Regions from separate parts of the Acidovorax sp. 106 genome, predicted to be linked through region 1. Evidence: predicted binding sites of a transcription regulator. Region 1 holds the regulator's gene; the other holds the start of a gene.
The links. Region 1 encodes sigma-54, which starts transcription at its own class of promoters, with help from an activator protein. Its sites were predicted from a motif close to TGGCANGNAANCTGCTTT; they were not measured.
Positions count from the first base shown of each region.

Region 2: glnA (type I glutamate--ammonia ligase) is a predicted target of sigma-54. The motif match lies at 1,912-1,929, and genes of this name have one in related genera.

Region 1 covers NZ_RCCC01000001.1:1,291,983-1,295,397, reverse strand. The annotation lists gene lptA (lipopolysaccharide transport periplasmic protein LptA) at 1-22, shown strand, start outside; gene lptB (LPS export ABC transporter ATP-binding protein) at 19-801, shown strand; gene C8C98_RS05830 (RNA polymerase factor sigma-54) at 866-2,494, shown strand; gene C8C98_RS05825 (class I SAM-dependent RNA methyltransferase) at 2,594-3,415, shown strand, end outside.
Region 2 covers NZ_RCCC01000001.1:429,479-432,893, forward strand. The annotation lists gene C8C98_RS01895 (hypothetical protein) at 1-230, opposite strand, end outside; gene glnA (type I glutamate--ammonia ligase) at 451-1,866, opposite strand; gene C8C98_RS01905 (molybdopterin-binding protein) at 2,037-2,858, opposite strand; gene C8C98_RS01910 (EI24 domain-containing protein) at 2,868-3,415, opposite strand, start outside.

The sequences.
Region 1 (3,415 bases):
TTTGGGCGGTGCCATCCAGTGAGCGATCGTTCCGTCAAAGCCCCGGCAGCGGGGGCGTCTTCCAGTCGCCTTGAGGTCGCCCACCTAGCCAAGTCTTACGGCAGCCGCAAGGTGGTCAAAGATGTGTCCCTGGTGGTGCAAAAAGGCGAGGTCGTCGGTTTGCTGGGGCCCAATGGGGCGGGCAAAACCACTTCGTTCTACATGATCGTGGGGCTGGTGCGCAGCGATGGGGGGGATATCCGCATCGACGGCCAATCGGTGGCGCACATGCCCATTCACAGCCGTTCGCGCTTGGGGCTGTCGTATTTGCCGCAAGAGGCGTCCATCTTCCGCAAACTCACGGTGGAAGAGAACGTGCGCGCGGTGCTGGAGTTGCAGCGTGACGAACACAACGCCCCCCTGTCGCGGGCGGCGATTGAAGATCAGCTCACCTCGCTGCTGCAAGAGCTGCGGGTGGACCACCTGCGTGCTTCGCCCGCGCTGGCCTTGTCGGGTGGCGAGCGCCGCCGCGTCGAAATCGCCCGCGCCCTGGCCACGCAGCCGCGCTTTATCCTGCTGGACGAGCCCTTTGCGGGCATCGACCCCATCGCTGTGATCGAGATCCAGCGCATCATCGGTTTCCTGAAAGCGCGCGGCATTGGCGTGCTCATCACCGACCACAACGTGCGCGAGACCCTGGGCATTTGCGACCACGCCTTCATCATCAGCGATGGCCGTGTGCTGGCGCAGGGCACGCCGGCTGAGATCGTGGACAACGCCGAGGTGCGCCGTGTGTACCTGGGCGAACACTTCCGCATGTGATGGCTTGGCGCGGTGTGGCTATGCGGTGTGTGACGGATCGTGCGGTGTTGCAGGGGGCTGAGGCATGAAGCCCGGCCTGTCCCTGCGGGTCTCTCAGCACCTGGCCCTCACGCCGCAGTTGCAGCAGTCCATCCGGCTGCTGCAGTTGTCGACCCTGGAGTTGGGGCAAGAGGTTGAGCAGATGCTCGACGAAAACCCCTTCCTGGAGCGCAACGCCGACGAAGCCGTGCGCGAAGAGTTTGGCCTGGAGCACGCCGACACCCCCGTACAGGCCGACGAGTACAGTGCAGACGATGCTATCTATTCAGGAGCTGCCAGCGCTTCATCCACAAGCGCTGAGGCCACTTCTGATGCGCAAGGTGACGCCTCGGGCGATGCCGACTACACCAGCAGCACCGCCTCTGACGAGCCCGATTGGGGCGGGGACGGCACCGTGGAGATGGCGCCCAACGACAGCGAATGGGGCGGCGACGCAGCCCCCCGCACCCGCAACGACATGGAGGGCGACGAGGCCGACGCCACGGAGCTAGCGCGCTCGCAAGAGTCCCTCACCGCCTTTTTGCACCGCCAGGCCCTGGCACTGCGCCTGTCTGAGGTGGACCGCGCTGCCCTGCGCTTTCTCATCGAATCGCTGAACGACGATGGCTACCTGGAAGAGCCGCTGCAAGAGCTGGCCATCAGCCTTGCGGGCCCGGATGACCTGGAGCAAATTGACGAGTTGGTGCACCGCTTTACGGTAGCCCAGCGCCTGCTGCAAACCCTGGAGCCTGTGGGCGTGGGCGCTCGCAACCTCGCCGAATGCCTGACCCTGCAACTCAGCGCCCTGGCGGCCGACCCTGACAGCGAGGCCCCTGCGGCCGTGGTGCAGACCGCTTTGCTGATCTGCCAGCAGCCGCTGGAGATGCTGGCCCGCCGCGATGTGCGCCGCCTCACCCAGGCTTGCACCGAAGGCGGCGCTGCGGGTGAAGAACGCACCCGCGCCGCCATGGCCCTGATTGCCCGGCTGGAGCCGCGCCCCGGGCGCCGCTTTGCCGACGTGGAGCGCAACATCATCATCCCCGATGTGATTGTGCGCAAAGCCGGGCGGGCCAACGGCAACAGCGGCCAGCACAACTTCATCGTGGCGCTGAACCCCGATGTGATGCCGCGCTTGCGCGTGCACGACATCTACGCCGGTGCGCTGCGCGGCCACAAGGGCGGCGAGGGCCACCAGGGCATGCAGCAGCGCCTGCAAGAGGCCCGCTGGTTCATCAAGAACATCCAGCAGCGCTTTGACACCATCTTGCGTGTCTCGCGCGCCATCGTGGAGCGGCAAAAGAGCTTCTTCACCCACGGCGAGCTGGCCATGCGCCCGCTGGTGCTGCGTGACATTGCCGACGAGCTGGGCCTGCACGAGTCCACCATCAGCCGCGTGACCACGGCCAAATACATGGCCACACCCATCGGCACCTACGAGTTGAAGTATTTCTTCGGCTCTGGCCTGGGCACCGAAACCGGTGGCAACGCCTCCAGCACGGCGGTGCGCGCGCTCATCAAGCAGTTTGTGGCCGCTGAGAGCCCCACCAAGCCGTTGTCCGATAGCCAACTGGCCGAAATGCTCAAGGAGCAGGGCATCGAATGCGCCCGCCGCACGGTGGCCAAGTACCGCGAATCGCTCAAGATTGCACCGGCCAATTTGCGCAAGTCGCTGTAGCCTGACGTTGATGTCGCAGCGCCTGCAACCGGGCCTGGCAGTACAGGGTGGGCGATGTACCTGCCCTGGCATGATCCGGCCCCACCCGAGGTATTCACCATGAACCAACTCCAACTCTTTCTCCCCTGCGCCGCTGGCGTCGAGGGCTTCCTCGCCGATGAGGTGCATGGCATCACCGGCCTTACGGGGCAAGACCTGCTGGTCGGGCGGGGCGGCGTGCTGCTGCGCAGCTCGTGGCGCCATGCGCTGCAGCTGAACCTGCACAGCCGCCTGACCCAGCGTGTGCTGGTGCAACTGGCGCACCGTCCCTACCGCTCTGAAAACGACCTTTATGCCATGGCCAGCGAGGTGGCCTGGGAGATCTGGTTCACCACGCGCCAGAGCTTCAAGATCGAAGTCACGGCCCAGCACAGCCCGCTGCAGAGCCTGAACTTCGCCGCCCTCAAGGTCAAAGACGCCGTGGCCGACCGCTTCCGTGCCAAGTCCGGTGTGCGCCCCGATGTGAACACCCAGTGGCCCGACGTGCGCATCCACCTGCACCTGACCACCGACGAAGCCACGATCTACATCGACACCTCGGGCGAGCCGCTGTTCAAGCGCGGCTGGCGCGAGGACAAGGGCGATGCGCCCCTGAAGGAAACCTTGGCCGCCGCCATGATCGCCGCCAGCGGCTGGGACCCGCACGGCGACAACCCTCAGCCGCTGTACGACCCCTGCTGCGGCAGCGGCACCATTGCCGTCGAGGCCGCGCAGATCGCCTGCCGCATCCCCGCAGGCATGTTGCGCCGCTTTGCGTTTGAAAAGCTGTTGCCCTTCCAGGCGCATGTCTGGACTGCTATCAAAAACGAAGCTGACAGCGCCATCTGCAATAGCCCTGTACCTATTTTTGGCAGTGATGTGGCCCACCGCATGGTGGACTTT
Region 2 (3,415 bases), 860 kb from region 1:
GAGGCGGAAGAAGAAGCAGATGAGCCACCAGACGAGGCCCCACCGCCACCCGAAGGCCGCGAACCCTGGATGACGGTGACATTGCCCCCCTCAACGAGTTTGCAGCCACGCTCCTTGGCTTGGGTGGCATTGTTGGTGTATTCGTTGCCGCAGCGGTAGATGCGGTCTTGCGCCAGGGCGGCGACTGGCAGCGCCGCCAAGATCCACAGGGTGAGTAGCGTTTTGTTCATAGATTTTCCTCGCACAGTGCATGCAGGGTTGCCGTGGAGTATCTCCCAATCACTCCGCATCGCCAATGTAGCGAGGGGCACGGCTGGCAGGGATTTGTGTAAGGATGCAACGCTTTACACGACTGCCTCACCGAGGTGGATAAACCGCGCTCGCCAATGTTCCATAAAAAAAGGCGGCCGAAGCCGCCTTTTTGGCAAGTGACAGCCGCGTTGCGGGCTATCAGAGCGAGTAGTACATGTCGTACTCGACAGGGTGCACGGCCATGCGGAAGCGGGTCACTTCGTTCATCTTCAGATCGATATAGGCGTCGATCATGCTGTCGGTGAACACGCCACCCTTGGTCAGGAATGCACGGTCCTTGTCCAGGTGCTCCAGCGCCTGGTCCAGGCTGTGGCACACGGTAGGCACCAGCTTGTCTTCTTCTGGGGGCAGATGGTACAGGTCCTTCGTAGCGGCTTCGCCAGGATGGATCTTGTTTTCCACACCGTCCAGACCCGCCATCAGCAAGGCAGCGAAGCCCAGGTAGGGGTTCATCAGTGGATCGGGGAAGCGGGCTTCCACACGACGGCCCTTGGGGTTAGCAACGTAAGGGATGCGGATCGAGGCAGAACGGTTCTTGGCCGAGTAAGCCAGCTTCACCGGGGCTTCGAAGTGAGGCACCAAGCGCTTGTAGCTGTTGGTACCAGGGTTGGTGATGGCGTTCAGGGCACGGGCGTGCTTGATGATGCCGCCGATGTAGTACAGCGCGTAGTCCGACAGGCCTGCATAGCCGTCGCCAGCAAACAGGTTCTTGCCATCCTTCCAGACGGACTGGTGCACGTGCATGCCGGAGCCGTTGTCACCGTGGTAAGGCTTGGGCATGAACGTAGCGGTCTTGCCGTAGGCGTTGGCCACGTTGTGGATCACGTACTTTTGCAGGATGGTCCAGTCGGCGCGCTCAACCAGCGTGCTGAAACGGGTGCCGATTTCGTTCTGGCCAGCGCCCGCCACTTCGTGGTGGAACACTTCGACCGGGATGCCCAGGGACTCGAGGATCAAGGACATTTCAGCGCGCATGTCTTGCGTGCTGTCAACTGGAGGCACGGGGAAGTAGCCGCCCTTGACGGTGGGACGGTGGCCGCGGTTGCCACCTTCGAGCTTGGCGCCAGTGTTCCAGGGGGCTTCGTATTCGTCGATTTCGTAGAAAGTGTTGTTGGGCTCAGTGCTCCAGCGAACGCCGTCGAAGATGAAGAATTCTGGCTCAGGACCGAAGTAGGCTGTGTCGCCCAGGCCGGATGCCTTCAGGTAGGCTTCAGCGCGCTTAGCGATGGAGCGTGGATCGCGGTCATAGGCCTTGCCATCGCTGGGCTCGATCACGTCGCAAGTCAGGATCAGCGTGGTTTCTTCGAAGAAGGGATCGATGTTGGCCGTGCTGGGATCAGGGATCAGCTGCATGTCGGAGGCTTCAATGCCCTTCCAGCCAGCGATCGAAGAGCCGTCAAAGGCATGGCCCGAAATGAACTTGTCTTCGTCGAAGTGAGAGACAGGCACCGTGGTGTGCTGCTGCTTGCCACGGGTATCAGTGAAACGGAAGTCAACGAACTTGACTTCGTTTTCCTTCACCATCTTCATCACATCTGCAACGGTCTTGGCCATCAGGTTCTCCTGGGTAAAGCGCTTGTTGAAAAAATTTAACGAAATTAAGCAGGTTGCGTGCCAACTGGCCACACCCACTGCACTACCGTGGCGCAAAGCCTTCGCATTTGAAGTGCCGAGGACAAAGCAATGCACCAAAAGTAATCAAATGTCACAAAAAACCAAGCTACTCATAAAGATCGCACCAATTCGGGGCCCAAATTTGCACCAATTGAGTGCAACCCCTGCAGCAAACTGCTCCAACCGGCGGGCACCAGGTCTTTGGGCCCCTTCACCCCGAGCTCAATGTGGCGCCCATATTGGGGGTGGTCCACACTGGGCAGGCTGAAAACACGCAGCCCATGGTGGCTTTGCTCAATCTGCTCCATGAGCGGCGTCAAGGACGATTCCATGGCGCCAAACACGATCACCGAGCGCTCGACTTGGGGGGCTGAGTGAAAGTGGTCCTGGTAGTAGCGGTCCAACACCCACTCCATCATGGGCCACGCCATGACGGGAAAGCCGGGTACGAAATGTACCCTGCCACCACCCTCGCCCAGACAACTGAAACCCGGAATTTTGTTGTACGGGTTAGGAATGATTTCTGCCCCTTGAGGGAAGACGCCCATGTTCAATCGATGCAGATTGTCTGCGCGCTCAGGCTCATACGCAACGCCTTGCTCCCGCGCCACATCCTGCATTCGCTCGCGGATCAGCGCCGCGGCACCTTCGTGCAGCGCCAGCTCACGTCCCAACGCAGCCCCAGCGCATTGCCGGGTGTGATCGTCAGGCGTTGCGCCAATCCCACCGCAGGAGAAGATCATGTCACCTGAAGCAAAGGCTCGCTGCAACGTGGCCGTGAGACGGGCGGGGTTGTCCCCCACGTAGTCAGCGTAGGACAGAGACAGGCCCCGGGCTGCAAGCAGCTCTATGACCTTGGGCATGTGCTTGTCCGCACGCTTGCCGGACAGGATTTCATCGCCAACGATGATCAAACCAAAGTGAGGGGTCATGACGCAGCTCTATGTTGCTCTGTGAGGGTTGTTGGCATCAGGCGCCAAGGGGGAATCAGACGCCAAGACATCCAGGGCCAAGGGACTCCCCTCGACAGGCAGGGCCTGCAGTTCACGCTCCGCTCGTAAACGCTCCAGCGCATGAAGGCAAAAATGGGCAAACCAGAGGGAGGAAAACGCAAAGACCAGGGTATAAATCCAGATCGCTAACGGTAGCAGCACCACAAAAGCCGCGGCAAACACCACACCGGAGGCCCAAACAATGCTCGGTGCAGCCCCCAGGTATCCCGTCAATATGCCGATCCCTAGCAAGCTGGGGCGATGCCGTTTAAACAGCTCCATGCGCTCTTCCTGAGTCGCATGCTCTGCCAAGGCATCGAATGCCATGACCCTGTAGCTCAGCCAGCCCCAAATCAATGGCGGCAGCACCAGCACAAGAGGTGGCACCAGCCAGAGGGGCATAGAGACCACCAAAGCCACCAGCGCCATCAGCGTGGACGCGATGGACCAAAGCAGGCCAGAGAGGAAAGTCCCCCCTCGCTTACGCATCAGCTGTG